DNA from 4 places in the Paenibacillus sp. CAA11 genome. Region 3 is predicted to be linked to each of the others. Evidence: predicted binding sites of a transcription regulator. Region 3 holds the regulator's gene; each other region holds the start of a gene.

Region 1 (8,155 bases), 160 kb from region 3:
CCTGTCATTCGGGTAAGCGGTTCCACTGGGAATTTAAAGCCGGACCGTAAGGCTATGGTGGGACCGCGAGCCGGCAGCCCGATCCTTGTGCAGACACCGACACATTATAGCGGAACGCTCGATTTTGCGGGCGGAGCGATCGGGACACTGGTGACGAGCTTTGACGTGTCGGGTGGCAGCACACTGCCTGCGATTGAGATTTATGGGACGGAAGGTACTCTGTTGGTGCCGGATCCTAATCAGTTCAGCGGTGAAGTGAAGCTGCGGCGGAGAGACTCCGAGGAATGGGAGACGCTGCCTCCGATCTTTGAAAGCCATGGAAATGAGAGGGGAAGAGGAGTAGAAGATCTGGTCCAGGCCATTGCTGAAGGGCGAGAGCCACGGGCTTCCGGGGCTTTATCCTACCACGTGCTGGAGGTGATGCATGCCTTTGGGCGGTCTTCACAAGAGGGGAGACATGTGGCGATAGAAAGCGCAGCCGAGCTGGCAGCAGTGGCTGCTAGATCCTTAAGCACAAGCCGTTGAGGTCATATTAGGGATTTGCCAGGGCAATGCCCCTGGATCCATAGATGAATTGACAATAAAAAAATGAGGTGAGGTCCATGGTTCAGGTTGGATTACAGCTTTATACAGTGAGAGAGCAGCTCGAACAAGACTTTGAAGGGACGCTGCAGCGTATCGCCGAGCTTGGTTATCAAGGCGTGGAGTTTGCAGGTTTTTACGGAAGAACAGCGGAGCAGGTTCAAGAAATTCTTCAGAAGACAGGACTGAAGGCGCTGGGAGCGCACACTCCTTACGCTCGCCTGAAGAATCATCTGGATGAAGAGATTGCCTTCAATAAGCAGATTGGCAACAGCTATTTAATTTTCCCTTATCTTGCTGAAGAGGATCGCAACCGCTGGGATGAGATCATTGAAGATATCCGCAAGATCGGGCTGAAGTGTCAGCAGCAAGAGATGACTTTGTTCTATCATAATCATGAATTTGAATTGACAAGCAGCTTGGAGGGAGAGCCGGTTCTGGATAAGATCTTTGGCAGAGTCCCGGCATCGCAGCTGCAGGTAGAGCTGGACGCCTGTTGGGTACATTACGCCGGATACGACCCCCTAGAGTACATTATGAAATATGCTGGCAGACTTCCGCTGCTCCATTTGAAGGATATGATTACACGTCCAGACGGTTCGGCGGAGACCGTGGAGCTGGGCCAGGGTGAAGTGGAAATTAAACGCATTGCAGATGCGGGAATATCGGCCGGAGTAGAGTGGCTGATCGTTGAACAGGATTTCTGCGCTAAGCCGCCTATGGAAAGTATTGAGCTTAGTATGAAGTGGTTAAGAACTTATCAGAATGAGGGAGGGCAAATTCATGTCTAGACGTTTGAAAGCTGCCATAATCGGATGCGGGGGGATTGCTAATGGCAAGCACCTGCCGAGTCTATCTAAGCAGCCTCAGGTAGATCTTATTGCTTTCTGCGATATTGTGGAGGAGCGGGCCAGCAAGGCGGCTGAAGAGTATGGCGCTGAAGGAGCCAAGGTATACACAGATTATCGGAAGCTACTTCAGGAAGTAGATGCAGATATTGTGCACGTCTGCACACCTAATGACTCACATGCGGAGATCACGGTCGCTTCTTTGGAGGCAGGGAGTCATGTGATGTGCGAGAAGCCTATGGCTAAGACGGCCGACCAGGCCCGCCAAATGCTGGAGGCGGCCAAGCGGACCGGCAAGAAGCTGACGATTGCGTATCAGAACCGCTTCCGCAGCGATAGTTTGTATCTGAAAGAGCTATGTGAGAGCGGGGAGCTGGGGGACATTTATCTCGGCAAGGCACTAGCAATTCGCCGCCGTGCTGTTCCTACATGGGGCGTGTTCCTGGATGAGGAGAAGCAGGGCGGTGGCCCATTAATTGATATCGGTACACATGCTCTGGATCTTACGTTGTGGTTAATGGATAACTATGAGCCGAAGAGCGTGACAGGTTCTGTATTCCATAAGCTGGGCGGACGCAAGGACGCAGCTAACGCCTTTGGGCCATGGGACCCTGAACAGTTTAAGGTCGAGGACTCCGCGTTCGGGTTTATTACGATGAAGAATGGGGCCACGATTATTTTGGAGTCCAGCTGGGCGCTGAATGTGCTTGAAGTGGGGGAAGCTCAGACCATTCTATGCGGTACAGAAGGCGGAGCCGACATGAAGAACGGGTTGAGGCTGAACGGAGAGAAGAACAGCCGTTTGTTCGAGACGAAGGTCGATTTGGGAACCGGTGGCGTAGCCTTTTTTGAAGGGCAAGAGGAGTCGGAAGCCTACCGTGAAGCAGAAGCTTGGGTTCAGGCTGTGCTTGAGGACAAGGAACCGCTGGTCAAACCGGAACAGGCTCTTGTTGTTACAGAGATTCTGGAAGCCATTTACCAATCAGCCAAAACCGGAGAAACCGTATATTTTGATCATGAACGTAATTGATGACTAGCTGAACGAATAGGATACAGCAAAGGGAGGAAGGAATTTTGAAGCTGGGTGTATTTATGGTGCTGTTTGGCGGACGATCCTTGGAGGAAGCGCTTGACTATGTGGCAGGACAAGGGGTACAGGCTGTGGAAATTGGCACAGGGGGGAATCCGGGGAAGGCTCACTGCAAGCCTGAGGATTTGCTCGAGAATAAGCAGGCATTGGCGGCCTTCAAGAAAGCGATTGAATCCAGGGGTCTGACGATCAGCGCTCTTAGCTGTCACGGGAATCCCCTTCATCCGCAAAAGTCTTTGGCAGAAGCGGATCATAATGATTTTGTAAAGACCGTCAAGCTGGCAGAGCAGCTTGAGGTACCTGTCGTGAATACGTTCTCGGGCTGTCCGGGCGATCATGAGCATGCCAAATATCCGAATTGGCCTGTTGCTCCATGGCCTAATGATTATCAAGAAATCCTAAAATGGCAGTGGGAGCAAAAGATTATTCCGTATTGGACCGAGTGGGGGAAATTTGCAGCAGATCATCATGTGAAAATTGGTCTTGAACTCCATGGCGGATTCTCAGTGCATACTCCTGCCACTTTGCTTCGCCTCAGAGAAGCTGCAGGAGAAGTGATTGGAGCAAATTTGGACCCAAGCCACATGTGGTGGCAGGGAATTGATCCTGTTGAGGCTGTGAAGATTCTTGGCCGACAGGGGGCTATCCATCATTTTCATGCCAAAGATACTGTTATTGACCCGATAAATGTGAATAAACACGGGCTTACGGATATGCAGTCTTACTCTCTGATGCAGGATCGGGCTTGGCAGTTCCGAACGGTAGGCTATGGTCACGATATGAAGACTTGGGCTGATATCATCAGTGCGCTGCGCCTGGTCGGCTATGATTATGTGGTTAGCATTGAGCATGAGGATGGACTCATGTCGATTGAGGAGGGATTCTCCAAAGCCGTGCGGAATTTGAAGCAGGTGCTGATCGAGGATTCTGCTGGTGAGATGTGGTGGGTCTAACCGAATATTTAAAATCATTTCATCATAAACTAGGGCGGCGGTCAGTATAGACTGCCGCCTTTATTTTACATGTTTTGTCATGAAGTGATGATTTTTCTTCTTGAAAGTTGTATAATCGGTTATTATTCAGGTTTTCAACTTGATAAAAATATGGTAAAATGATATATACTAACTTAACGTAAGCCATAGTTATGATCATTATAGTCCCGGCTTGTAAAGAGGTGAGAAAGCAAATGGAGACCAGCGATCTTAATATGTGCCCTCGCTTTGAGACAGCATTCTCGTTCCTTGGAAAGCGCTGGAACGGCCTGATTATTCAGACATTGATGAGCGGTCCAAAGCGGTTTAAGGACATTTCTAATCTTATCCCTTCGATGAGTGATAAAATGTTGTCCGAGCGGATGAAGGATCTGGAATGCGAAGGTATTCTTGTCCGCCACGTATATCCCGAAACTCCGGTTCGGATTGAATATGAGCTGACCGAAAAGGGGAAAGCTCTGCGTCCGGCAATGGAGCAAATTCAATCCTGGGCAGAGAAATGGGTTGAACTGTAATTTTAGCCCTAATCATTAATATTACCAAAGGCTCAGCGGGTAAAGCGCTTGAGCCTTTTTGTATGCCGGTAGACGGATTATTTCACCAAACCTGTTGAACATTTGTGAACAGCGACCAGGTCCGGTATGCTATAAATAACGAAATCTTTGTATAAATCTATTATAGAAACCGGGTGAGTAAATGAAATCATGGATCCGTCCCTTATTTGTCCTGTTGTTCGCAAGCTTATTGATATCAGCCTGTACTTCGAAAAAAGATGCTCTTCCCGCGACCGGGACACCAACAACCCAGGACGGGATTATGCTTATCATAGATGGTGGTAAATATACGCCTGATGTCACTCAAAGACTTCATGTGGACTTTTCTGATGGAATTACAGTAAGAGATGTTCTTGCTAGCAACGGGGCTATCCGCTTATCTGCCGATGGCAGCAAGATTGAATCGGTGAGTGAAGTGTCGCTGGATGCTGATCTTGGATGGGGAGTTCGCCTTAATGGAGAAGATATTCCCCCAGAGTCGTGGGACAAGCTGTTATCGAATAGAGATGAAGTTATGGTGCTGGTTGAGGCGCACACTAACGATGGACCTGATCGTAAGAACCATGTTGTCCTGAAGATAAACGGAGGGCTAAATTACCCCACGCTCAAGCACTATTATATAGATATGTATACAGACAGTATCTCCGTTAGACAATTGCTGCTCAATAGCGGGATTGTTCAGCTGAACGAAAGTCGTAAAAGCGTGATGTCGGTCGACGGATATATGCCGCGGGTAACAGAGCGGTGGATTGTGAAAGTCAACAATAAAAAGCTGCTTGACAGTGCGCTGGATATGCTACTAAAACCAAGCGACACTGTTGAAGTGCTGCTGGATAGAATATAGCATGTATTTACTGCCCAGGTGTAGGAATAAAACTGCACCCTGGGCATTTTTTCAAGGGGGAGAAAAAAATAATTATGACATTTTTAGTGAAATAATTCACAAATGATGTGAATCAAATCACAAACCCCCTAAAATTTTAAATGTAAACTGAAGTTAGAATTTGAGAAATAAGCTATGTACGGTTAACAAGGGAGGCTTATCTAAAAATGGAAGCATATAAAGAGAAATTAGTTGTAATAGGAAATGGCATGGCAGGCATAGGAACACTAGAACAAATCTTGAAGCTGAGCACGGCATTTGAAATTACTGTGATTGGGAGCGAACCGCATCCTAATTACAACCGAATCATGCTCTCTTATGTGCTGGAAGGCAGTAAAACAGTTGATGATATTGTGCTTAATGATTGGAATTGGTATAAGGACAACGGAATCACACTTCATACCGGCACCACGGTAGAACAGATTGACAGCAGCGCCAAAGAGGTTGTTACGAATTCTGGGATGAGAGTCCCTTATGACAAGGTGATCATTGCCACAGGCTCTAATTCGTTTATTCTGCCTATCCCCGGCAGTGATAAAGAAGGAGTGGTGGGTTTTAGAGATATTGCAGATTGTGAACAGATGCTGCTAGCAGCCAAACAATATAACAAGGCAGCGGTCATCGGAGGCGGGCTGCTGGGTCTTGAAGCGGCCAAAGGACTGGTGCAGCTGGGTATGGATGTTACCGTCGTTCACTTAATGAACGATCTGATGGAACGGCAGCTCGATTCACAGGCGGCGCTTATGCTGAAGATAGAGCTGGAGCGGCAGGGCATTAAGTTTAAGATGGGTGCTCAAACGGTTGAGCTTATGGGTGACAACAGAGTTACCGGCCTGCGGTTTGCAGACGATACAAGCCTCGATGCTGATTTTGTAGTTATGGCGGTAGGGATTAAGCCCAACGTGGCAGTAGCTAAATCCAGCGGCATTCAAGTAAATCGCGGGATTGTGGTGGACGATTATATGCGCACCTCCGCGCCAGGTGTGTATTCGGTCGGTGAATGTACGGAACACCGCGGTGTATGCTATGGCCTGGTAGCCCCGTTATTTGAGCAGGGCATGGTGCTGGCCAAACATATTTGCGGGGTAGAGACGGCTGGATATGAGGGTTCCGTAGTATCGACCAAACTGAAAATTTCGGGTGTGGATGTGTTCTCGACAGGTGAATTTATTGAAGGGCCGGAGCATGTTGTCATTTCCAGCAAAGATGAGTGGAAACGCACTTATAAGAAAATTTTGCTTAAAGATAATGTGCTCGTTGGAGCTGTCCTGTTTGGGGATGTTCAGGATTCGGCTACCTTACAAAAGCTGGTTAAGCAGGGCGAAGTGATGACAGATGAGCTCTATGATTCCCTGATGGGAACAGGCTGCTGCGGAGGCGGTGGAAAGAAACAGGCTTCCATAGAGACGATGGCCGACGATGAAATTGTCTGTGGCTGTAACGGGGTAACCAAACGCACCATTGTAGATGCGATTACAGAGCAAGGGATGACCACCGTAGACGAAATCAAAGCCTGCACCGGAGCGACGCGTTCTTGTGGCGGATGCAAGCCTGTGGTGGAGCAAATTCTGCAGTTTGTTCTCGGAGAAGGATTCCAATCTGCCGCGAAGCAGGGGATTTGCGGATGTACTTCCCTAGACCGTGACCAAATTGTAGCGGAGATTAAGGAAAAAAGATTGACGACCACCAAGGAAATTATGAATGTTCTGGAATGGCGCAATCCGGAAGGCTGCTCCAAATGCAGACCAGCACTGAATTACTATTTGGGAATGATCTATCCGGACACGCACGAGGATGAGAAGGAATCCCGCTTTGTAAATGAGCGGATGAGTGCCAATATTCAGAAGGACGGAACTTTTACCGTAGTTCCACGCATGTACGGTGGTGTAACGACTCCTGAGGATTTGAAAAAAATAGCAGATGTATCCCTGAAATATGACGTTAAAGTGGTTAAAGTTACAGGGGGACAGCGCCTCGACTTGATCGGTGTGAAGAAAGAAGATTTGCCTAAGGTATGGGAAGAGCTGGATATGCCATCCGGGTATGCTTACGCTAAATCGCTCCGGACCGTTAAAACCTGTGTCGGATCTCAATTCTGCCGCTTCGGAACTCAAGATTCCATGGGGATGGGGGCAGAGCTGGAGCGCAAGTTTGAACGCCTTGATTTCCCGGCCAAGTTCAAAATGGCGGTGAATGGATGCCCGCGCAACTGTGCGGAGTCTTGTACCAAGGATATCGGCATCGTAGGCAATGATGGCGGATGGGAGATCTTCATCGGCGGTAACGGCGGTATCAAGGCAAGACTTGCCGATTCTCTCTGCAAGGTGAAGAGTGATGAAGAGTTAGTCGAGGTGTGCGGAGCAGTTATTCAACATTACCGCGAGACCGGGAAGTATCTGGAGAGAACTTCGGAATGGGTGGAAAGATTAGGTCTTGAAGCAATTCGGGCTGCGGTTGTAGAGAACGTGGAGAACCGGAAGGCTTTGGTTGAACGGGTAGAGTTTGCCTTGGCACAGGTAGAAGACCCATGGAAGAAGATGCTGAAGGATGATGTGACGCGAGCTGCATTGTTCCAGCCTCTGCAACCAGCCAAAGCATAAGGACTAGTTGATAACGAAGGAGTGTACAGATAATGACGAACAGCAATACTTTATATCCCTTGGGCGAATTAGAGCAGTTCCTGCCACAAATCGGAAGAGTTGTAGAAGTGGAGGGGTGTCAGATTGCAGTCTTCAGAACATCGGACAGTAAAATTTTCGCTCTGGAGAACCGCAATCCCCACCCTAAGGGTGGGCCACTTGCCGAAGGGATTGTGTCAGGACATGAATTATATGATCCGCTTTATGATTGGAGAATTGATTTAGAGACGGGTCTTGTCCAGGCACCGGATGAAGGCCAGGTTAGAACCTATGAAGTCAAGATTGAAGACGGCCGGGTTTATTTAGCCGGATAATAGGGGGATTCAGGTGTATACACAAAACGTAGAGAACATTGTGGAAGCCGCAGTCAGCAAGCGCAATAAGATGAAAGAAAGCCTGCCTAGGTATATGGTATCGGCTTTGCTGGCGGGGGCCTATGTTGGACTCGGTATTATATTAATCTTTAGTCTTGGCGGTCCCTTGGCGGCGCTGAAGTCCCCAATCCAAAACCTGGTTATGGGCGCTTCCTTCGGGCTGGCACTAACGCTCGTTGTATTTGCAGGTTCT
Region 2 (8,155 bases), 150 kb from region 3:
GCTGTTCACCATAAGTGTTGCTCAGTCTGATTAGCGTGGAGCATAGAGCGCCAGGTTTACCATACATCATCAAATCACGGAATTTAGTCTGAGTAAGCCGGTGATGGATTCCCATCCATTTCATAAAATCAATGGCAAAATCACAGTGCTGGCAGATTAGAATTTCTAAATCTTTATGCTCAATGACGCCAACTTCACAATCTTCAATGATCTCAGCCGTAAAGCTGTGCTTTGAACTGAAGAAGGGGTCTGCTTGACCTACCATATCTCCGCGTCCGTACATATATAGGATAAGTTCTTTGCCTTCATCTGTAGACTTGGTTAACTTGACACGGCCGCGCTTAATGTAAAACAGTTTATCTGAAAAGTCGCCTTCCCAGAACAGGTGAGATCCTTCAGGATAGTTTTTCTCTTTCATGGTTACGAGAAGACGGTTGAAATTTTGGTCGGAGAAACAGCTCGTATTCCCACGGGTCTCGACAGTATTTGTATATTCACTCATGATCGATTGCCCCTTTGTAATCCAAATTTTTCTGAAAATTTTAAATTAATTATATAACGGTTTTACATTTTTTTGGGGGATGAAAAGCTTAAAATCATGGCGAATTTTTAAACATTGTGACTATTTTCACTTTTGGGGCCGTTTTTAGGGCTTTAAGAGGATGGAGAGATGCCTAGGAATATAATTATAGGATTGGAGGATTAGATTTCAATCAACTAATAATGTCAGGCACCGAAATCAGACCTATAATTTTTGATTTTTAGAGATTTTTGATTAGTTTTTCAAAAAAAAAAACATTGTGAATTTTTTCACTATACAAACAGAAAAGCATATGCTATGATCAAAACGTAGAAAAAAACAAACAAGGCAACAGGTTGTAGGGTACTTTGTAACAAAGTGTTACAAAGTTCTCGAACACAAATGAATTAGACATATATTTAGGAGGATGAGAGAGATGGCCGTTAAGAATGAAGCAGCAGTTAACGTGCAGCCAACTGCCCAGGAGTACATTCAAGGTTTGATTGACAAAGGGAAGAAAGCTTCTGAAGCATTCATGAGCATGGATCAAGCTCAAATCGATGAAATTGTTCAGGCAATGGCACTTGCAGGTCTTGACAAGCATATGTACCTCGCTAAAAAAGCAATTGAAGAAACAGGCCGCGGTGTTTATGAGGATAAGATCATCAAGAATATGTTCGCTACTGAATATATCTATCATAGCATTAAGAATGATAAGACTGTAGGCGTTATTGAAGATAATCCATATGATAACTTCCAGAAGATTGCTGAGCCTGTCGGTATTATCATGGGGATTACTCCGGTAACGAACCCGACTTCAACGACAATCTTCAAAGCTCTGATAGCGATCAAGACCCGGAACCCAATCATCTTCGGCTTCCATCCATCTGCCCAAGAATGCAGCCGTGAAGCTGCCAAGATTCTGCTCGAAGCAGCCGTTAAACATGGCGCACCTGCTGATTGCATCCAATGGATCGAAGCTCCTTCCATGGATAGAACGAATGCCTTAATGAACCATCCTGATGTGGCGTTGATCCTGGCAACAGGCGGATCTGCCATGGTACGTGCAGCTTACAGCTGCGGCAAGCCAGCTCTCGGCGTTGGTCCTGGTAACGTTCCTTGCTTCATTGAGAAGAGTGCGAATCTGGATCAAGCGGTTAACGATTTAATTCTCTCCAAGACATTTGATAACGGTATGATCTGTGCTTCCGAACAAGCGGTTATTATTGAAGAACCGATCTTTGATCAAGTGAAGAAAAAAATGATCGCTAACGGATGCTACTTTGTAAATAAAGAAGAAGCTGCCAAATTGACAGCAGGCGCGATCATCGCTGATAAATGCGCGGTAAATCCGACCATTGTAGGTCAACCGGCGACTAAAATTGCTGAGCTGTGCGGAATTCAAGTTCCAGCAGGCACCAAGATTCTGGTTGCTGAAATTGATGGCGTAGGTCCTAAATTCCCGTTGTCTGCTGAGAAGCTGAGCCCTGTACTTGCTTGCTATAAAGTTAAGACTGCGGAGCAAGGGATTGATCGTGCAGCAGAAGTTGTAGCCTTTGGAGGCATGGGCCACTCCTCGGTGATCCATTCGAATAATGAAGAGATCATTCAAAAGTTCTCGGACCGCCTGCCAACTTGCCGTATTCTAGTGAACCAGCCATCCTCGCAAGGGGGCATCGGGGACATTTACAACACGAACCTGCCTTCCCTGACACTGGGCTGTGGATCGTACGGTCGTAACGCTACTTCGTCGAATGTAACTGCTGTGAACTTGATCAACGTGAAAAGGGTGAATCGTCGTACCGTGAATATGCAATGGTTCAAAGTTCCGTCGAAGATTTATTTTGAGAAGGGCGCGACTCAATATCTCGCCAAAATGCCGGATATCAGCCGTGTGCTGATCGTAACAGACCCTATGATGGTGAAGTTAGGTTATGTAGAGCGCGTCGAACATTACCTCCGCCAACGTCAAACTCCGGTAGCGATCGAGGTATTCTCGGACGTTGAACCAGATCCATCGACAACTACGGTTGAGCGCGGTACTGAGCTTATGAGCAAATTCCAGCCGGACTGCATCATTGCACTTGGTGGCGGTTCTCCAATGGATGCTGCAAAAGGCATGTGGCTGTTCTATGAATATCCGGACACTGACTTCCATAACCTCAAACAGAAGTTCATGGATATCCGCAAACGGATTTACAAATACCCGCGTCTTGGTCAAAAAGCGCAATTTGTTGCAATTCCAACAACTTCGGGTACAGGTTCGGAAGTTACTTCGTTCGCGGTAATTACAGACAAAGTTAACGGTAACACCAAATATCCGCTTGCTGATTACGAGCTCACACCAGATGTGGCCATCATTGATCCGGAATTTGTATATAGTCTGCCAAAAACAGCAGTTGCTGATACAGGGATGGACGTTCTGACTCACGCTATTGAAGCTTATGTTTCGGTAATGGCTAATGACTATACAGATGGCCTAGCAATCAAAGCGATCCAATTGGTGTTCCAGTACCTTGAAGCTTCAGCTCTTACAGGTGACAAACTTGCCCGTGAGAAGATGCACAATGCTTCGACTTTGGCAGGTATGGCCTTTGCAAATGCGTTCCTTGGCATCAACCATAGCTTGGCGCATAAATGGGGCGGTCAATACCATACAGCTCACGGTCGCACCAATGCAATTCTGATGCCGCACGTCATCCGTTATAATGCTAAGAAACCAACCAAATTTGCAGCTTGGCCTAAATACACTAACTTTGTTGCAGACCAACGTTACGCTGAAATTGCTCGGATTCTTGGGCTGCCTGCGCGCACTACGGAAGAAGGCGTGAAGAGCTTGATCAATGCTATTCGCGACATGAATCGTAAGCTGGGTATTCCTGAAACCTTCCAAGAGCTTGGCTTCGATCCAAAAGACTTCGAATCGCGTGTAGATTACCTTGCCGATCGTGCATTTGAGGACCAATGTACTACAGCGAACCCTAAATTGCCTTTAGTAACTGAACTTGCTGAAGTATATAGAGATGCATTTTACGGCAGATTTGAAGAATAAGAATACTTTGTGAAAAAGGTGACAAATATCACTCAAAAAGTGATATTTGTCACAACCATTTCAACCGCTATGGGTATAAAATAAAGCTATAAAAGATCCCCGATACAAAACGAGTAGAGTAGTAGATCAGCAAGAGAGAATAGGCTCGTTGTATCTGATATGTGAAATTTATCACAAATTTTAGGGATCTGAGGCGGAGGTCATAAATTAAACCTTCAAGCCTTCGCACTCCAAACTATATATATGGAGGGAATACAAAATGTCGGTGATTGAAAAAGAAGTTCAAAACGTACAACCAGGTTGGAGAGGCTTCAAATCAGGAAAATGGCAAAAGGAAGTTAATGTTCGTGACTTCATAGCACAGAACATTAAACCTTACCTTGGCAATGAGGATTTCCTTCAAGGTGCAACACAGAACACAAAGGATCTCTGGAAAATTGTTTCCGAGCTGAGCAAGAAAGAACGCGACGCAGGTGGCGTGTTGGATGTTGATGTAAATACGCCTTCTACAATCGTTTCCCATAAACCAGGCTATCTGGATAAAGATAAAGAACAAATCGTCGGTGTTCAAACCGATGAGCCATTCAAACGTTCTCTTCAACCATTCGGTGGAATCCGGATGATGATTGACGCTTGCAAGGCATATGGCTTCGAGGTTCCAGAAGAAATCGTGAAGATGTTTACAGATATCCGTAAAACGCATAACCAGGGTGTATTTGATGCATATACTTCTGAAATGAGAGCGGCTCGTAAAGCGGGTATTATCACAGGTCTTCCAGATGCTTACGGACGCGGCCGGATTATTGGCGACTATCGCCGGGTTGCACTGTATGGTATTGATTTCTTGGTAAACCAAAAGAAACATGAACTTAAAGACTTGGAATTAGACGTTATTGATGAAGATGTTATTCGTCTTCGCGAGGAATTATCCGAGCAAATCCGTGCTCTCGGTGAATTGAAACAAATGGCAGAAATGCACGGATATGATATTTCCAAGCCGGCTAATACAGCCAAAGAAGCGTTCCAATGGGTATACTTCGGCTACCTTGCAGCCATTAAGGAACAAAACGGTGCAGCAATGTCACTGGGTCGTGTATCCTCCTTCTTGGACGCCTATATCGAACGTGATCTTGAAGAAGGAACTTTGACAGAAGAACAAGCTCAAGAATTGGTTGATCATTTTGTCATGAAGCTGCGGATTGTTAAATTCCTGCGTACTCCGGATTACAACGACCTCTTCAGCGGTGACCCAACTTGGGTTACAGAATCCATCGGGGGGATGGCTGTTAACGGACAAACTCGCGTTACCAAGAACAGCTTCCGCTTCCTGCACACTCTGTACAACTTGGGACCAGCTCCGGAACCAAACCTGACTGTACTTTGGTCCGAACAGCTTCCTGAAGGATTTAAGAAATACTGTGCAAAAGTTTCAATTGAGACTAGTGCAATTCAATATGAAAACGATGATCTGATGCGTCCGATCTATGGGGACGATTACGGTATTGCTTGCTGTGTATCCGCTATGGAAATCGGCAAACAAATGCAGTTCTTCGGTGCTCGTGCTAACCTTGCTAAGGTTCTCCTATACGCAATCAACGGCGGTAAAGATGAGAAGTCCGGTGTTCAAGTAGGACCTGAATATCCTGCGATTACTTCCGAAGTGCTGGATTACAAGGAAGTGATGAAACGCCTGGTTCCAATGATGGAATGGCTGGCTAAACTGTATGTGAATGCTCTGAATGTAATTCACTACATGCACGATAAATATTCCTATGAACGCATTGAAATGGCGCTGCATGACCGCGATATTCTTCGCACCATGGCTTGTGGTATCGCCGGCTTATCGGTTGCTACAGACTCCCTGAGTGCTATCAAGTATGCGAAGGTTAAACCGATCCGCAACGAGAATGGCATTGCTGTTGATTTTGAAATTGAAGGTGAATTCCCTTGCTACGGTAACAATGATGACCGTGTAGACAGCATTGCGGTGGATCTGGTAGAAACCTTCATGGGCATGATCCGTAAACACAAAACTTACCGCAATTCCCTGCCAACTCAATCCATCCTGACCATCACTTCTAACGTTGTGTACGGTAAGAAAACAGGTACCACACCGGATGGACGTAAGGCTGGCGAACCTTTTGCACCAGGGGCTAACCCAATGCATGGACGCGATAAAAAAGGTGCACTTGCTTCCTTAAGTTCCGTAGCCAAATTACCATATGAACACAGCCTGGACGGTATTTCCAACACCTTCTCCATCGTGCCAAAAGCACTGGGTAAAGAACCAGAAACACGTAAGAGTAACCTGGTGTCCATGATGGACGGATACTTCGGAAGCAAGGCACATCACCTGAATGTAAACGTATTTGACCGTGAACAACTGCTCGATGCAATGGATCATCCAGAGAACTATCCTCAGCTGACAATCCGCGTATCTGGTTATGCAGTTAACTTCATTAAGTTGACTCGTGAGCAACAGCTTGATGTTATCAACCGTACCTTCCATGGATCGATGTAATATCGACCCTGACCATTTCTAATTACATTTCCTGCAGTACCCTGCAGAAAGGATGACGTAACATGATCAAAGGGCGTATACATTCATTAGAAACTTTCGGAACGGTCGATGGCCCGGGCATACGTTTCGTACTCTTCATGCAGGGCTGCTTGTTAAAATGCCAATATTGCCATAACCCGGATACATGGAATCTGGAAGGCGGCAATGAAATGACGCTGGAAGAGGTCCTTTCAGAGATTGAGCCTTACATTAATTATTACCGCTCTTCTGGGGGAGGGCTGACCGTTTCCGGCGGGGAGGCAACGCTGCAGGCTCATTTTGTCACTGAGTTGTTCCGTGAAGTAAAGAAACGCTGGAACCTTCATACCACGTTGGACACTAATGGATATAATGATGGGGATAAAATAAAGGATCTGCTTGATGTAACGGACCTAGTGATGCTGGATTTGAAGCATATTAATAATGAAAAGCATATTAAGCTGACTGGTAAACCTAATGAACGCATGTTACAGATGGCTAAGTGGCTGTCCGAGCATAATCGGCCAATGTGGATTCGCCATGTGTTTGTGCCAGGTATTCATGATGATGAGCAGGACCTTCTGGAATTGGGACGGTTTATCGGCAAACTTAATGCAGTAGAGAAATTTGAAATTCTTCCTTATCATCAGATGGGGATATACAAATGGGATGCACTGAAATGGGATTATCCTCTTAAAGGTGTACCTTCTCCGACTGAAGAAGAAATTGAACGGGCCAACCAGCTGATTCACCGGGGAATGCAGGAAGTCTCAGATCAGGCAGCATCTGCAACAATGTCACAGTAAGTAGGCAGTATATCTTTGCCCAAGCGGCTCAATCTTACATTGTAGGATTGAGCCGCTTTTTTTATTGAAGCATGCTGAAGCCACGCTAATTTTACGTTTAATGGGATAAATTCTTTTGTTTTTACATTGTTCGAAAGAATTCAGCAACTTTTCCTTACTTTTGACGTTAAATTATATGGGGATTTAAAGAACGTAACAAAATGGGAGCAGAAGGAGCTTTATCATGAACTTCAAGAAATTAGTCGTGACTACTGTGTTAGCCTCAGCCCAAGTGGCGATGGTGATTCCTGCGGTAAACGCCCAGGAGGTAATTCATGGAACTGTGATTGAAACGAGAACTCCAGCAGCAGACAGTACTACAGATTTGGGGGATGTGCTGTCAGCAGCACCTGAAACTACATCTGATCCGGCAGCTCAGTCGGTTTCATCAGATCAACAGGCCAGTGGAGACCAAGAGCAGAACGGTGCAAAGCAGCCGGCTGATGCAACCACAGCACCAAATACCGGAGATTCAGCACAGGCGGGCGAGCCTGGTTCTGAGAATGGGGGGGCCCCTGCAAATTCTTCTACAACCACAGACAGCAGCACTCTGGTAGATCAGGGTCAGTCTTCTGGTCAACTTATTCTTATGGTGAATAGCAATAAAATGTATCAAAACGGGCAAACGTTTACGGCAGCCGAGCCAATGGCGGCCAAGAACGGCGTATCCTATGTAGCAATCAGATCTCTGGTCAACCGCGTAGGACTAAACATCTCGTATGACAGTAAGACCAAAGAAACCGTGATTAAGCGTGGCGGAGATGAATTAAGATTTAAACTAAACAGCAATACTTACAAGGTTAATGGGGTCAAGAAGACCATGGCGGGGAAATCCTATTCTACGAAGAATAATGTCTTCATGGTTCCATTAACTTCGATTACTAAGGCGCTTGATCTCCCTTACAAATTCGATGCTAAGGGAAAACGAGTGATTGTGGAAGTATCCACCAAGCCTGTCGCCAAGTTCAAAGTAACGCCATCTGAAATTGTTGCCGGACAGACTCAGGTTACATATCAGACGGAATACAGCTCTCCAACCGGTCAAGATATTGTTCAAGAGCGCTGGGAAGGTCGTGAAGACGTCTTTGCTAATCCGGGTACCTATGTTGTAGCGTACAGCGTGATGGATGCCAGCGGACAGTGGAGTGATCCATATTCCTTAACGATAAATGTTGTGAAGCCGCATACCCCGCCGGTAG
Region 3 (8,155 bases):
TGATCGTATGGTTAACCCAAACACAGAACGGTGATGACGAAGAGCTGAATCTGGGCCGCGGCGGAGACTTTTGGGAATCGGTGGCCAGTGAATCAGATTCCTGTCTTGGGCGCTCATGCCCATGGTTCCGCAAATGCTTCTACCATCGTGCCAAGCATGAAGCTGGAGTGTCGGATGTCGTCATTACGAACCATTCCAAGCTGTTCACCGATATCCAGGCCGGACATCAGCTCCTTCCAAGCTACGAACGCCTCGTGATCGATGAAGCCCACCATCTTGAAGATGTTGCTGGCAAGCATCTCGGACTGCATATGAAATATTTCACGATCATTCACACGCTGACCCGCCTTTATAAGGACAGCCGGACAGGCCAGCTTCCGAACCTGCGCATGCAGCTGCAAAGCACAGGCACGGAGAAGGCCCTTGAATGGAGCAGCGTGATTGACACCTTGTATCCTCCTCTAATTGAGGTGAAGGAGAGCTGGGACCGCTTGAGTGACCTTCTGTTCGGGCTGATGCCTGAACGCAGTGATGCTGCGCCAGGTGAGCCTGGGCAGTTCGTGCAGCGGCTCCTTCCGATGAAGAAGCCGAAGAACTGGGATCAGCTGCAGGTATTGGAGAATCAAATCCATATCTCCATCAGCGAGGTTGTCCGCAAGGGAGAGCGAATGCTGTCTGAAATTAAGGATGAACAAGAGGATTATGGCTCTGAAGGTCTCCTGACCGACCTGGGGGGCTTGTTCAAAGACTTGGGAGCGCTAAGAGATACACTGCGCTTTTTCATGAAGCTGGACAGCGAGGATACGGTGTATTGGCTTGAAGGCAACGGTCATTATCGCAGCAAGTCTCTCCAGCTGTATGCCGTGCCGATTGAAGTGAGCGAACAGCTGAAGGCCTATTTTTTTGACAAGAAAAAGAGTGTTGTGATGACCTCGGCGACACTGTCTGTAGATAAGTCGTTCCAATATATGATCGACCAGCTCGGACTGCAGGAGGCGGCAGAGCAGGATCGGCTCATAACAAGCATGCTTCCTTCGCCGTTCCGGTACCGGGAGCAGGCGCTGCTTGTCATTCCGCGGGACTTTCCCAGCGTAAAGGGAAGTGTAGGAGATGAGCATTTTATTCAGACCTTAGCAGGCTCACTTGCGGATTCCGCTATAGCCACACAGGGCCGGATGCTTGTTCTGTTTACGTCTTACCGCATGCTTCGTCAAGTCTATGATCCTTTGAAGGAGAGACTGTCTGCCCATGGAATTTCTGTCATTGGGCAGGGGGTGGATAGCGGCAGCCGTACCAAGCTGACCCGCAGATTCCAGAGCAAGGAAGCTTCGGTTCTGCTGGGGACGAGCAGCTTCTGGGAAGGGGTCGATATTCCTGGGGAAGCTCTGACCAGTCTTGCTATCGTCCGCCTCCCTTTTCAACCGCCCAATCATCCGCTGGTTGAGGCGAAGAGCGAGCGGCTGCAGCAGCAGAAGAAGAACCCGTTCATGAAGCTGTCGGTTCCCCAGGCAGTGATTCGTTTTAAGCAGGGGTTCGGTAGACTGGTACGATCCTCTAAGGATCGAGGAATTGTCATTGTTTATGATACACGTATACTGGAATCTTATTACGGCAAGTACTTCTTGTATTCTTTGCCGGGTCCCAAGATGGAACATATGCCTATGAGCCAAATGGTTTCCCGGATCTCGGACTGGCTTGACTCAGCCGAATAGTACGCACACGGGGCGTAAATAAGGGGGAACACTAGAGATGAAAACAGAGAAAATATCAGATGCCGTAGTTCGGCGTCTTCCGGTCTACCTGCGTTACTTGAATGAACTGAGCAGCCGTGATGTATCGACAGTATCTTCACAGGAGCTTGGGCAGAAGCTGGATTTGAATCCGGCTCAAATCCGTAAGGATCTAGCTTATTTTGGTGATTTCGGGCGCAAGGGGATCGGTTATGATGTGACCTATCTGATTGAGAAGATTCGGCACATCCTGAATTTGGATCAGCAGATTAGCGTGGCGTTGGTGGGGGCCGGTAATTTAGGCCAGGCCCTCTCCAACTACAATACTTATTTGAACGACAATATGAAGATTGTCGCTGTCTTTGATGCATCTCCTGCGAAGGTGGGATCAAAGATCAATTCATTGATGATCCAGCCGATCGAGGAGCTTGAGGAGACTGTCATCAAAGAGAACATACGAATCGCCATTATTACGGTGCCTGATTTTGAAGCACAGCGTGTTGCGGATCAGTTGGTTCGTGCAGGAATTCAAGCGATCTTGAATTTTGCTCCGTCCATTCTGAAGGTTCCATCTGAAGTTAGGGTGCATGCCGCCGATTTCACTACAGATTTGCTCAGCTTGGCATATTATTTGGATAACGGGAAGGAGAATCAGACGAATGAGTCGGAAGTGGCTGATTGAGAACGGAGCTTTTGCCGTAATGCAGGCAGAGAAGCCTGTAATCCATGGCTATATGCTGATCGAAGATGATCAGATAGCCTATATTGGAGAACAGCGCCCAAAGGTTCAGGAGGGTACTGAAGTATTTGACGGACGGCATCTTCTGTTCATGCCTGGCTTGATCAATACACATGGCCATGCAGCAATGTCTCTGCTGCGGGGTTATGGTGATGATCTAGCGCTTCAGGTATGGCTTCAGGAGAAGATGTGGCCGATGGAAGCAAAGTTTACCAGCGAGGATGTATATTGGGGAACCTCGCTTTCTGTATTGGAAATGCTCAAGGGAGGTACGACGACCTTTCTCGATATGTATGACCATATGGACCAAGTGGCTAAGGTGACTTCAGAAAGCGGAATCCGCGGCGTGCTGTCACGCGGCGTGATTGGTCTGTGTCCGCCTGATGTACAGCAGCAGAAGCTGGAGGAGGCCGCTCGCTTCTCCAAAGACTGGCACGGACAAGCTGATGGAAGAATTACAACGGTGATTTCACCGCATGCTCCTTACACCTGTCCTCCGGATTATATTGAGAAATTTGTGCAGCTCGCACATGATTTGAATTTGCCGATGCATACACATATGTCGGAGACGGCTGCAGAGGTTCAGCAGAACGTCGCGGATTATGGCCTTCGTCCGGTTGCACATCTTGAGAAGCTTGGCATGTTTAGCCGGCCTTCACTTGTTGCACATGCAGTTCACCTGGAAGATCAAGAGATTGAGATTCTTGCAGCTCACGGGGTAGCTGTGTCTCATAATCCAGGCAGTAATCTGAAGCTTGCGAGTGGAGTAGCCCGTGTACCGGATCTGCTGAAAGCCGGGGTTACTGTGTCCTTGGGAACGGACGGTGCAGCCAGCAATAATAATCTGGATATGTTTGAAGAGATTCGCTTGGCGGCTCTGATTCACAAAGGTGTATCCGGTGACCCTACTGCGGTTCCAGCCTTGGAAGCACTCAAAATGGGCACAGAGTACGGTGCGAAGTCTGTCTTTTTACACAATACAGGCAAGCTTGCGGTCGGAATGAAGGCGGACTTTATCGCACTAGATACGGATCAAGCGCATTTGCTGCCGAGAACGGATTATATCTCTCATGCTGTATATTCGGCGGGGCCGAAGGATGTAGCCCATGTCTGGATTGACGGAAAACAGATCGTGAAGCACGGCGTCTGCTTGACCCTGGATGAGGAACGGATCCGGCGGGAGGCTCAGCTAGCTTTTGAAGGGCTGCTCGCAAGATAAGAATAGCTAGGTGGAGTGGAGCTTAAGGCAAAGAGCCATAAGGCAAGTTTAAGGAGGCCGAAAGCTCCTCTCCTTTTCAGGGAAAGGAAGTGACGCGCATGAAGAACAGGACGAGGTGGATTCTGGTTGCTATAATGGCTGTTATACTGGTATTTATCGGCGTATATCAGTATTACATCTATGTGCAGAAGGACACCTGGAAGGCGGAGGATGCAGCGATTTTGCGCGCCAAGAAGGAAGCAGGACTGGTTCAGACGACGGAGGTAACGAAATCGGTCTGGGATACGGTTTGCTGGGTAGTGGAAGGCAAGAATGCCGATGGTGAGGACATCATGGTCTGGCTTGATGGGGACAGCGCTCCCCATATAGAGCTGAAGAGCAACGGCCTGTCCAAGCAAGCGATGACCAACAAAGTCAAAAGCGAGCTTCCGGATGCCCGAATTGTCCGGCTGCTGCCAGGTGTCTATGAAGGCCAATATGTATGGCAATTATTCTATAAAGCGGATGATCATTATTATTACCGATTCTATCGATTTAGCAACGGACAGCCTTTATCGGAACAGTTCACCGTGCCTAACCGATAGTGTAAGCAATAGAAATATATAGAATGAACTAAAGAAATGAATGTTATAGAGCCTTATAAGGCCGTTATAATAGAAAGTTCAATGTAAAACTTTAGTTTAACAAATAGCAAGAGTCTCTGCCCGCAGAAGGGAGAGACTCTTTTTTTTTGCGATTATAGTCATAGTCATTTCCAGATAATCTTGAAAATTTAAATTAAGTTCATACTTTTTTGCCTATCGGTATATATTCTGTGATATACTATAGTCTGTACTTTGAAGCAGCAGAAATAGGCGCGAACAACTCGCACCTGTGAAAGACTAATATGGCTCACAGATTATAAGATTCATAGATTATCTCAAATAGATGAAGGAGGACCTTAAGTGAAACTGCGCATTTTCCCGATTGTTGCAACGGTTGCCGTGACGGCTGTCCTACTGTTTGGAGGCTGGTTCACCTATCGGCAAATGGCACTCCAGGGTCCACTGGAGAAATTGGTTAAAAATTATAAAGGTGTGAAAGAGGCTCAACTTGATATTACCCAAAGCACGGTAGGTTTGAAACTTGATTTGAAGCCAGGAACTGATCTAAAAGGCCTTGTTGATTATATTAATAAAGACGGTAAGTCCCTGCTCGGCAATCGCTCCTTAAAGCTCGATGTAGAGGATCATTCTTCCCCTGCTTTGGACAAATGGTGGGGCAATGCCATGTTTCCAATCGCGGAGGCTATGGAGAACAGGAATTATACGCAGATCCCAGAGACTTTGAGCAAGCTGGTCAAGACAAATAGTAGTATCCAGGCAACAGCCGAGATGGATGATCAGAACGTATATATAGCACTGACAGATGGACAAGCTAGCAAATTTATCATTCTCCCGCGTATACCAGAAAAGATAGGAGTGTGGAATAATGCCTAAATGGACAAAGGAAATTGTGATAGGGTTTGTTCCCGTCCTCTTAATCTTCCTTGCATACGTTGGAGTTAATATTCTGCCTGTAGTTATTGCGCTTATTATGCTGGGAGCGTTATATGCCGTGACGGTGATGAGAGGCGGAATTACGGTTGGTGCCGCTCAGGAGCGGAAGCGGAAGAAGGCTCCCCCTGCCAAACTGACCTTTGAAGAGATCGGCGGCCAAGACAGTGCGAAGCAGGAGCTGCGTGAAGCTCTGGATTTCATGATTAGACATGAGGAAATTAAGAAATTCGGTATTCGTCCGCTCAAAGGGATTCTGCTGACAGGGCCTCCGGGAACGGGGAAAACGTTGATGGCAAAGGCAGCGGCAAGCTACACGAATGCAGTCTTTGTTGCCGCTTCCGGCAGTGAGTTTGTAGAGATGTATGTAGGTGTAGGTGCAAGCCGTATCCGTGATTTGTTCAAGGATGCGCGTACCCGAGCGCTCAAGGAGAATAAAGAGAATGCGGTTATCTTTATTGATGAAATCGATGTTATTGGCGGCAAGCGGGAAGGCGGGCAGCAGCGCGAGTACGATCAGACGCTCAACCAGCTTCTGACTGAGATGGATGGGATCTATACGTCAGATGCTCCGCGGATTCTGCTGATCGCGGCAACGAACCGGAAGGAAATGCTTGATAGTGCGCTCTTGCGGCCTGGCCGCTTTGACCGTCACATCCAAGTGGATCTGCCAGACAAGAAAGGCCGGATGCATATTCTGAACATTCATGCGAAGAATAAGCCGCTTCATCCGGATGTGAACATGACAAAGGTAGCCGAAGAATCCTACGGCTTCTCTGGAGCGCAGCTCGAGAGTGTGATGAACGAAGCTGCTATCTACGCGATGCGTGAGAATCTCAGCCAGATTGAGCAGCGCCATCTATCAATGGCCGTTGATAAGGTGATGCTTGGTGAGAAGACAGACCGGGAATCTACGCAAGAAGAGAAGAGACGGGTGGCCGTTCACGAGCTGGGGCATGCAGTGCTCGCTGAGATTGTGGCACCGGGCAGTGTGAATCAGGTCGCGCTCAGTCCTCGCGGTAAAGCGTTAGGTTATGTACGGCATAACCCCCAGGAAGAGAAATACCTTTATACCAAGGCATATCTGGAAGGCCAGATTATGATTGCCCTTGCGGGTGCGGCAGCCGAAGAAATCTACTATGGAGGCCGAAGCACCGGCTCCAGCAATGACTTTGAGCAGGCCCTTAACATGGTTCAGACGATGATGAAATCCGGACTGACCAGCCTTGGGATCATGAGTATGGATATGGTGACTACCGAGGTGCTGATGAAGGAAAATCAGATGATTCTGGATGACCTCGCCGCACGAACTAAGAAGCTTCTTGAAGAGCATGCGGCGGTATTTGAGCATTCTTTAGACATCCTTCTAAAAGAAGAGCGCCTCTCTGGCGATGAATTCCGTTGTCAATTTCGTGACAGCACCCTTTTACCGGCATAAATTTTTATGCCGGTTATTTTTTTTTACTTTTTGTCCGTGCTAAGATATTATTATATGTTGGGTATATAAAGATGTATTCTTCACCATCCCGGGTATAATATGGAGAAGATACAACGAAAGGATGGAGCAAACGAACCATGAACTTCAAAAGAATAGGCGTCGTCGGCGGCGGAACAATGGGCCAAGGGATCAGTGAAATGCTGGCTGGCAAAGGACTGGATGTTCTCTTGGTAGAAGCAAACGAGGAGAAGCTGAACCAAGCTTATGACCTGATTGAATTGAGCTTGGACAAACAGCTCGAGAAATGGGCAATTACTAAAGCAGAGAAGAAATTAATTTTATCCAAAATTCATAAGGTGACCCATTATGCTGAATTGGGTTCTTGCGATATGATTATCGAGACCATCTCGGAAGATTTGAATGCGAAGAAAGAAGTGTTCAATCAGCTGGATCAGGTATGCCCGAGCCATATCATTCTGGCGAGCAACACATCCACACTCAGCTTGACTGAAATTGCGGGCTCAACGAAGTATCCTGAGCGCGTAATTGGCATGCACTTTATTTATCCAGTAGCCAAAATTAACCTGGTTGAAATTATACGCGGTTTGAAGACCTCTGAGCAAACTTTCGCAGAAACAAAGGGATTTGTAGAGGAAATCCTTGACAAACGAGGAATTATGGTCAATGAATCTCCGGGATTTGTAACCTCGCGGATTATTTGCCTTATGATCAATGAAGCTCTTCATGTGTTCGGAGAGGGCGTAGCTTCTGCTGAAGATATCGACGACTCGATGCGTGTCGGATATCAATTCCAATACGGACCTTTGGAGATGGCAGACCGATTCGGCCTTGATTCCGTGCTGGCAGCTCTGGAGCGGATGTTCCGCGAGTTCGGCGAGCTGAAATACCGTCCTTCATTCGTATTGAAGAAGATGGTTCGCGCAGGGCATCTGGGCGTGAAGACCGGCGAAGGATTTTTCAAATACGACAAGGATGGTGACCGGATATGAAAGTTCTCGTAATCAATGCGGGAAGTTCCTCCCTAAAATATCAGCTATACGATATGACAGACGAATCTGTTTTGGCAAAAGGCCTGGTAGAGCGAATCGGTATGGATTCTTCCATTCTGAATCATAAGCCAACAGGCAAGGAAGAAGTAACCGAGGTATCGGAAATTCTTGAACATACAACAGCCATTCGCAAGGTACTTGAGAAGCTGGTTGATCCTGAGTATGGCGTGCTGAAATCTGTGGAAGAGATTCAAGCGGTAGGTCACCGTGTAGTTCACGGCGGCGAGGCATTTAAGAGCTCCGCACTAGTTACCGGCGAAGTGAAGTCGGAGATCCGCCGTCTGTTCGACTTGGCGCCACTGCACAATCCGCCAGCGATTATGGGGATCACTGCAGCAGAGAAGAACATGCCTGGCGTTCCGCAGGTCGTAGCTTTTGATACCGCGTTCCATCAGACGATGGAAGAGAAGGTATACCTCTATCC
Region 4 (8,155 bases), 1.6 Mb from region 3:
CAATCACTCTAATACCATTATTGAGCGGGCTAAACAAGCGAACCACATCGTGGTTGTAGGCGCCGGATACATTGGAGTGGAACTGGTAGAGGCGTTTCAGCTTAACGGCAAGCAGGTGACCCTAATTGATGCCGAAGAGCGCATCTTAAGCAAATATCTTGATCCGGAATTTACCGATAAGACGGAAGCTTCACTCAAAGAGCACGGAATTAAGCTGGCACTTTCACAGAAGGTAACCAAGTTTGAGGGATCCGAAGGCAAGGTTCGCAAGGTCGTAACTACCCATGGAGAGTATGAAGCTGATCTGGTTATTCTCTGCATCGGGTTCCGTCCAAATACGGACCTGCTCAAAGGCCAGGTTGAGATGCTGGAGAATGGTGCGATCGTAGTGGACGAATACATGCGCACAAGCAAACAGGACGTATATGCGGCAGGGGACAGCTGTTCGGTCTTCTACAATCCAACCCAGAAGCACGCCTATATTCCCCTGGCTACCAATGCGGTTCGCATGGGCACGCTGGTGGCCCGCAATCTGATTGCACCGACGGTATCCTATATGGGTACACAGGGCACATCAGGGATTAAAATCTACGAGGATAACATTGCCGCAACCGGACTCACCGAGGTATCCGCGAAAGAGGCGGGAATTGACGCAGATTCGGTTATCATTACGGAGAATTATCGTCCTGAATTTATGCCTACCTTTGAGCCGGTAACGCTGAAGGTGGTTTTTGAGAAAGAGTCGCGCCGTATCTTAGGTGCACAGCTCATGTCCAAGGCAGAGCTCACTCAATCCATCAATACGATTTCGGTATGTATCCAGAATAATATGAAGATGGAGCAGCTTGCCTTTATCGATTTCTTCTTCCAGCCACACTACAACAAGCCGTGGAATTTCCTGAATACAGCCGGGCTTGAAGCATTACCTTCTGTGCCTTCGCTGGAGACGGTTCACTAACTTGTATTAAGCTGATTGAAGCTCAAGGTCAGCCAGAGTAATCTGGCTGGCCTTTTTACGTATAGAATGATGAATTCAGGATTAGAGAGCGTGTATATACGAAATTCCCGGCTATTTGCATGAAGTGTAAATTATAGGCTAAAGTAAGAAGGGATTTGTCGTAATATAGGAGGACTTGGTTAACGTGAGTTTAAAAAGAGGATTATCCCGCGGGTTCTTGATCAGTTTACTGTGTGCCGTCTTTTTTGGCCTTATAGCGCTATCTATTCGGGACAATAAGATACATAACTTTGACAGTACGATCATCAGCTGGGTGCAAGGGATGGAGAGCTCTGGCTTGACTCAATGGATGAAGGGGCTTAGCTGGATTGGAACGGGCCTGCCGGTAGTAGGAGTGACGCTGCTGGTTATGCTGTTCTTATATGGCGTGCTGGGTCACCGCCGGGAACTGATCTTTCTCGTGGGGGTGTGCGTTGGCTCTGCGCTGCTGAATGGGCTGCTTAAAGCAGTCTTCCAACGAGCGCGGCCAACGATTCACCGCATTGCTGAAGCGACAGGCTACAGCTTCCCGAGCGGCCATTCCATGGCCGCCTTCACGCTGTACGGCGCTCTGGCTTATCTGCTCTGGAGACATATCCCTGCCCTGCTTGGGCGGATTCTGCTGATCGCCGCCGCGCTTCTGCTTATTCTTGGCATCGGGATCAGCCGGATTTATCTGGGAGTACATTATCCAAGCGATGTGCTGGGCGGCTACTTGGCAAGCGGCTGCTTGCTGGCGGCAGCCATCTGGTGTGCCGGACCGTATCTTCATGGCGGACGAGGGCATGTATGATAAAGGTAGGGTTTAGTCCCCTGCCTGCTTTGTAATGTGAAATGTTTCACTATAAATGCAGGGTAGTGATTTTTTTCACATTTAGAAGCTATTCTTGCAGGTACAATGATAGACGAAGAAGCAGTGAACGAAAGAAAGCAAAGGAGACGTTAGATTATGGCTTACTATAAACCTCAGCAAATCGCGGAAACGACGGTGGAGAACGGGGTTAAGAAGGCGCATAACCCTTTGGTGGCGGTGCTCATTTTGGGTTTTCTGGCGGGGGCATTTATCGCGCTTGGGTTTCTGCTCGATATTCGGGTCATTGCCAGCGCCCCTAAAGAATGGGGAAGCTTTGCTACATTCGTAGGTGCAGCTCTTTTCCCTGTAGGTCTGGTGCTGGTCCTGCTGGCAGGCGGCGAGCTGCTGACCGGGAACATGATGGCGGTTCCGCTGGCGCGCATGGCCAAACGAATCACGACGGGTGAAGTGATTAAGAATATCATTTTGATTACGATCGCAAACTTTGTGGGTGCGATTTTCGTTGCGTTCTTTTTCGGCCACATAGTCGGCTTGACCTCCAGCGGTCCTTATCTGGACAAATTGGTAGAGATGGCTGGGCATAAGCTGGATGACAGCTTCCTTCAAGCCTTCATCTCCGGGATTGGCTGTAACTGGCTTGTGGCGCTAGCCGTATGGCTGTCCTATGGAGCGGATAATATGAGCGGTAAGATTCTAGGTATTTGGTTCCCAACGATGGCATTTGTAGCGATCGGCTTCCAGCACGTTGTGGCTAACATGTTCCTCATCCCGGCCGCCATCTTTGAAGGTCATTTCTCTTGGGGGGAATACTTCATGAATTTCATCCCGGTGTGGCTCGGCAACCTGACGGGCGGGGCCCTCTTCGTCGCCGCCGCTTACTGGGCCGCTTACTTGCGTCCCTCCAAGACGGAGTCTGTTCGCGAGCCTGTGGCTGCTCAGGAGTCATTTCGCAAGCACGCATAGGCCTTAATTGCAGTGACCCGCTTTCGCGTATAAGCTATTTTCAATTCAAGCCTCTCGCCGGTTTGCATCGGTGCAGGGGCTTGTTTTCGTACATTTATCCAAATGAAAATGAATCCGCCATGAAACAAAGGTCAGGGGGAATTAACCTAAGTTCATGGCGGATCACGTTTGGGAGTAGTCCATGATTATGACATTTTTGCAAAGGCAAAAACGCATTCAACAGCCATTACCCTGACAGCTCAGGATTGAATCATTCGGGTGAGACAAATTTGAAGTAATTCTAGACTTCTTCCCACTGATTCCCTACAATAACAACAAAGTGTTGCTTAGGGGGAATGGAGATGAAGGATGAGCTTAATGGGGTATTCCCTGCGGTATGTCCGCTGGATTGTCCGGATACCTGCGGCTTGCTGCTGCATAAGGAGCAAGGGCGGATCGTCAAGGTCACAGGTAATCCAGAGCATCCGATCACGCGGGGAGCCATTTGCAATAAGGTTCGGAATATGACAGAGCGGGTCTATCATCCGGAGCGGCTTCTCTACCCCATGAAGCGCGTAGGCGCCAAGGGAGAGGGCCGCTTTGAGCGGATCAGCTGGGAGGAAGCGATTGATGAAATTGCGGGCCGGTACAGACAGATCATAGACGAGCATGGGTCTGAGTCCATTCTGCCATATAGCTTCTATGGAAATATGGGAATCCTTAGCGTGGACGGTATGGATCGCCGGTTCTTCAACCGGCTGGGATCTTCCCGTCTCGGACAGGGCATTTGCAATGCTGCAGGCAATACGGGCTGGAAGTATACGATGGGATTCGGCGGCGGGACAAGTCCGGAATCGGCAATCAAGGCGAAGCTGTTCATCGTGTGGGGCGGCAATATTGTCAGCACAAATATGCATATGCTGACCATGATAGAGCAGGCCCGCAAAGACGGCGCCAAGCTGGTCGTCATTGACGTGCACCGCAACCGGACGGCGCAGCGGGCAGACTGGTTCATCCCGCTACACCCAGGCACGGACAGTGCGCTGGCGCTGGGGATGATGAACGTCCTGTTCAGCCGCGGCTGGACGGATGAAGCCTTCCTAGCGGAGTATACCGTCGGAGCGGAAGAACTGCGCGAGCATGTCAAAGCTTATCCGCCAGAGCGCGTCTCCGCAATTACGGGCGTCCCTGCAGAGGACATTGTCAAGCTGGCGGAGCTATACGCCACGACTTCGCCGGCGTATATTCATATCGGCAACGGGCTGCAGCATCATGATAACGGCGGAATGACCGTGCGTACCATTGTCTGCCTGCCGGCCTTAACCGGACAATGGCTGGTGGAAGGCGGAGGCGCATTCAAGACGAACGGGCCTTATGGCAACATGAATGCGGATGCATTAGAGCGCCCGGAGCTTAGGTCCAATCCCGGAGCTCGTCTAGTCAGCATGAATCAGCTGGGAGAGGCCTTGCTGGAGCTTGAGCCCAAGATCCGCTCCCTGTTCGTGTACTGCTCTAATCCGGCGGTGGTGGCCCCGGACACGACCAAGGTAGAGCAGGGGCTGATGCGGGAAGACCTGTTTACGGTCGTACATGATCTATTTTTAACGGATACGGCTAAATATGCGGATATCGTGCTGCCGGCGACCTCTTCCTTTGAGAATACTGACCTGTACAGTTCCTACTGGCATCACTACGTCCAGCTTCAGGAGCCGGTCATTCCTCCGCAGGGGGAGAGCAAGAGCAATGTGGAGATGTTCAAGCTGCTTGCACAAGCGCTCGGATTCGAAGAGGATGCCTTCCAGGATACAGAGGAAGATATGATCCGCCAGGCACTGGATTATGAAGCCAATCCTTATCTGGACGGCGTGTCGCTTGAAGCGCTGAAGGCGCAGCGGTTCGTTAAGCTGAATATGGAGCCGCAGCGTCAATATTTGCGTCGGTTAAACACGCCATCCGGGAAGATTGAGCTGCTGTCGGAGCGAATGGCTGCTGCCGGGCTTCCAGCGCTGCCTACTTATGTGCCGCTTAAGGAAGGATATGATGGAGAGCGGCGCCCCGGGCCTCTGGCTAAGTATCCGCTCATGTTCATCTCTCCGCCGAATCACAGCTTCCTGAACTCTACCTTCTCCAATGTGGAGAAGCTGACACGAGTAGAGAAGGAGCCGCTGCTGCAAATCCATCCGGAGGATGCCGTCCAGCGAGGAATAGCTGACAGCGATCCTGTCACGGTGTTTAACGACAGAGGTCGCTATGAAGTCAAAGCGCAGGTTACGGACAAGGCCTTGCCAGGTGTGGTGGTCAGCCAAGGATTATGGTGGGAAGGCGAAGGCGGGCGTCAGCGCGCCAACAGGCTGACCGCAGATCGGCTGGCCGATATGGGCGGAGGAGCCACCTTTTTCTCGACTGTTGTTGAGGTGAAGCGTCAATAAGTGTGCTTGCCGGAGGGATCTTTTTTAGAGATACTGGTCTCTGGGTTTAGTTGAACAATTTGTTGTGATTCTGCAAGGGGAGGCCCGCTTCGATCCGGGCTTCCCTTTTTTGCTTCGCCCTGCTGCTTAGATTATTAGCTTATGAGATGGGAGCATGACCTGCATATGAAATGGTTGGAGTCTTATCCGCGTGAGGTTAAGGTCTTTCTGGTTGCTAGTCTGATCAACTCCGCAGGCGGTTCTTTAATGTGGCCGCTAATTACGATGTTTGTATACAAGGAATTGGGCCGAAGCATGGCGGAGGCCGGCCTGGTTATCCTGATTCAATCGCTGGGCGGCATCATAGGTCAGGTCTTGGGCGGTGCTTTGTATCACCGGGTTGGAGTTAAACGGCTGATTGTGGGCTCACTTGCAGTGAATGCGATATCTCTACTCCTACTGCCGTATGGGGCGGACTATTGGTACTTCTTCATGTTCTTAATGCTGATTGTCGGCTTCAGCAACGCCATGTCCATGCCCGCGATTCAGGCCTTTATCGGCTTTCGGTTTACAGAGCGGCGCGGCGAGATGTTCAACATCGTGTATGTGGCGAACAATATCGGGGTGGCCTTGGGGACGGGGCTAAGCGGCGTGCTGGCCAAGTTATCCTACGATTTGAGCTTTGTAGGCAATGGGATTACATCCGCAGTATTTGCGGTTTTCTTTTATATTTATTTAAGCAGGGTAGAGCAGGAGCAAGGCGATCTTCAGGTACAGAAACGGCGTGATTCCGCGGATGGGCGCCGCCCCTCGGAGCTGCTGCGGCAGTATCATATTTACTTGTTCTTGGGTACGGGGGCGTTTTTCCTCTGGCTGGCGAACTGCATTTGGAACAACGGGGTGTCGCCGTTCACCATTAATCAAGGGATGCCGGAATGGACCTACAGCCTGCTGTGGACACTGAATGGGGTGCTGATCTTTGTGGGTCAGCCGCTGATTTCGTGGATAAAAAGAACGATTGCGGGCTCTCCGGAGGCTCAGCTCATGGCCAGCGGCCTCTTCTATCTGCTGGCTTACGTATGTATTGTAGGATTCCAGAGCTATCCTGGCATGATCTTCGCCATGGTGCTGGCTACGTTCGGCGAGATGCTGATCAATCCGGCGATTCCGGCCTTTATCTCAGATCGTACGGGGAAGACGGCCCCCTTCTATTTGGGGCTGGTAGGCGGCATGGGGGCAGCTGGGCGGGTCGTTGGACCATACGCGATGGGGCTTCTGTATGATCACGGCGGGATTAGCCCGGTGGCCTGGTTCTCGGTGGTGATAGCCATTCTGTCTGTGGCTGGTTTTGCCGTTCACTGGGTAGTGAACCGGGGCAAATGGCAGCAGGAGCCTTCTGAAATCCATATGGGTTAAGGCTGCCTGTTAACAGGTTTAAAGAATAAGGAGGGGCTTACGGACATGAAGGACGAAATCTGGGTTCGGCTATCCGCGATGAAGGATGCAGGGGCACTCATGGAGATCGATGCTTTGGTATGGACGGAGATGACGACTCCGGCTAAGATCCACTGGCGCTCCAGGGAGCAATTTCTGCAAAGCTGTCCCCCAGGCAGTCAGCTGGTAGCCGGAATCGGAGAAGCGATATGCGGTTACGTCGGATTTGGTGCTCCGACAGGACTGCCGAGCAATGCTCATGTGTATGATATTAATATTGCTGTGCATCCGGATCATCAGCATAAGGGGATCGGGCGGAGGCTGATTGAGGAGATCAAATATCTCGCCAAGCTTGAAGGGAAGCGGAAGCTCTCCTTAAGAGTGCTGGAGACGAATGGCCCGGCGATCGCCTTCTACAAAAGCTGTGGATTTGTGGAGCAAGGGAGACTGGTAGAGGAGTTTTATATAGGCGGGCGCTATGTGGATGATATTCTCATGTGGTGTCCTGTGGAGACAGGAGGGGACAGAAGTTGAAGCAGGAGAAGGAGACGGGACATGAGCAGGGGATGCAGGGAATCCGCTGTGCGCACTGTGATCTGCCGATTGAAGCCAGGGATGAGCTGGCTGTAGCGGGGCGTACCTTTACGCTCTCCTCTATGGAGCCCATGCATGTCCGCTGCTATGCGGAGGCAGCCAAGGAGTTCAAGGCTGTATCGCTGGGCAGCGAGCCGCTGAATGGCCCGATTTATACCACGAAGGCTGCTCTGGCCGGGGTAGCTGCGGTAGTGTTGGCAATGCTGACCAGCTTTGGGCCTCTGCGATGGGTGATTTCTGCTATTCTGCTGATCCCTCTGCTGCGGCGGGCGGCATCCTGGGTTCTTCTGGAGAGGAGGCTTCCGCCTGAGTAAGCTTGAGACAGACAGTGCCTTGTGAAGGTGTTCTTCATGGTTGTCCTCTCGACTACAAGGATGAAGAAAGGAATGGATAGAGCATGGATATGGGATTGCAAGGAAAAAAAGCGCTGGTTATTGCCTCAAGCCGCGGCTTGGGCAAAGCCATTGCCGGCCAGCTGGCAGCCGAAGGGGCAGATGTGATGCTGTCAAGCCGCAGCGGGGATAAGCTCCAAGAAGTACAGGCAGAGCTTCAGCAGCTGGGAGCCGGCACCATTCATTATTATCCGGCGGATATTACGAGCAAGGAAGAGATTGATGCTTTGGTGAAGCATACGGGGGAAACCTTCGGGAAGATTGACATTCTGGTGAACAATGCCGGCGGTCCGCCGTCCGCTTCCTTCGAGGAGCTGGATGATGAGGCCTGGCAGAAGGCCTTCGAGCTGAACCTGCTCAGCTACGTAAGATTAACCCGGGCGGTACTTCCTTATATGAAGGGGCTTGGCGGAAGGATTGTGAACCTTGCCAGCATTTCCGTGAAGCAGCCGATTCCAGGGCTTATTCTCTCAAACACCTTCCGGATGGGGATTGTAGGGCTCACGAAGACGCTGTCGCGGGAACTGGCGCCTTACAGCATTCTTGTCAACACGATTGCGCCAGGGAAGATTGA

The links. The regulator Rex, encoded in region 3, represses fermentation and respiration genes when NADH is low (regulators of the CRP and FNR family bind a similar motif). The targets are predictions, from matches to a motif close to TTGTGAAATATTTCACAA.
Region 1: the regulator Rex is predicted to act here: its motif matches at 4,995-5,012, upstream of nirB (nitrite reductase large subunit NirB).
Region 2: the regulator Rex is predicted to act here: its motif matches at 3,732-3,749, upstream of pflB (formate C-acetyltransferase).
Region 4: the regulator Rex is predicted to act here: its motif matches at 1,825-1,842, upstream of DCC85_RS20505 (formate/nitrite transporter family protein).

The regions. Positions count from the first base shown of each region.
Region 1 covers NZ_CP028922.1:2,887,822-2,895,976, reverse strand. Annotated here, with positions in the region: gene DCC85_RS13470 (Gfo/Idh/MocA family protein) at 1-525, shown strand, start outside; gene DCC85_RS13465 (sugar phosphate isomerase/epimerase family protein) at 603-1,373, shown strand; gene DCC85_RS13460 (Gfo/Idh/MocA family protein) at 1,366-2,460, shown strand; gene DCC85_RS13455 (sugar phosphate isomerase/epimerase family protein) at 2,505-3,473, shown strand; gene DCC85_RS13450 (winged helix-turn-helix transcriptional regulator) at 3,707-4,027, shown strand; gene DCC85_RS13445 (hypothetical protein) at 4,209-4,910, shown strand; gene nirB (nitrite reductase large subunit NirB) at 5,117-7,549, shown strand; gene nirD (nitrite reductase small subunit NirD) at 7,582-7,902, shown strand; gene DCC85_RS13430 (formate/nitrite transporter family protein) at 7,916-8,155, shown strand, end outside.
Region 2 covers NZ_CP028922.1:2,878,784-2,886,938, reverse strand. Annotated here, with positions in the region: gene DCC85_RS13425 (Crp/Fnr family transcriptional regulator) at 1-502, opposite strand, end outside; gene adhE (bifunctional acetaldehyde-CoA/alcohol dehydrogenase) at 957-3,572, shown strand; gene pflB (formate C-acetyltransferase) at 3,832-6,093, shown strand; gene pflA (pyruvate formate-lyase-activating protein) at 6,156-6,917, shown strand; gene DCC85_RS13405 (stalk domain-containing protein) at 7,141-8,155, shown strand, end outside.
Region 3 covers NZ_CP028922.1:2,723,879-2,732,033, reverse strand. Annotated here, with positions in the region: gene dinG (ATP-dependent DNA helicase DinG) at 1-1,712, shown strand, start outside; gene DCC85_RS12600 (redox-sensing transcriptional repressor Rex) at 1,750-2,412, shown strand; gene DCC85_RS12595 (amidohydrolase) at 2,390-3,688, shown strand; gene DCC85_RS12590 (cell wall elongation regulator TseB-like domain-containing protein) at 3,787-4,272, shown strand; gene DCC85_RS12585 (hypothetical protein) at 4,633-5,166, shown strand; gene DCC85_RS12580 (AAA family ATPase) at 5,159-6,661, shown strand; gene DCC85_RS12575 (3-hydroxyacyl-CoA dehydrogenase family protein) at 6,799-7,671, shown strand; gene DCC85_RS12570 (acetate/propionate family kinase) at 7,668-8,155, shown strand, end outside.
Region 4 covers NZ_CP028922.1:4,372,611-4,380,765, reverse strand. Annotated here, with positions in the region: gene DCC85_RS20515 (FAD-dependent oxidoreductase) at 1-958, shown strand, start outside; gene DCC85_RS20510 (phosphatase PAP2 family protein) at 1,134-1,790, shown strand; gene DCC85_RS20505 (formate/nitrite transporter family protein) at 1,947-2,774, shown strand; gene DCC85_RS20500 (molybdopterin-containing oxidoreductase family protein) at 3,116-5,182, shown strand; gene DCC85_RS20495 (MFS transporter) at 5,348-6,577, shown strand; gene DCC85_RS20490 (GNAT family N-acetyltransferase) at 6,623-7,129, shown strand; gene DCC85_RS20485 (hypothetical protein) at 7,126-7,503, shown strand; gene DCC85_RS20480 (SDR family oxidoreductase) at 7,587-8,155, shown strand, end outside.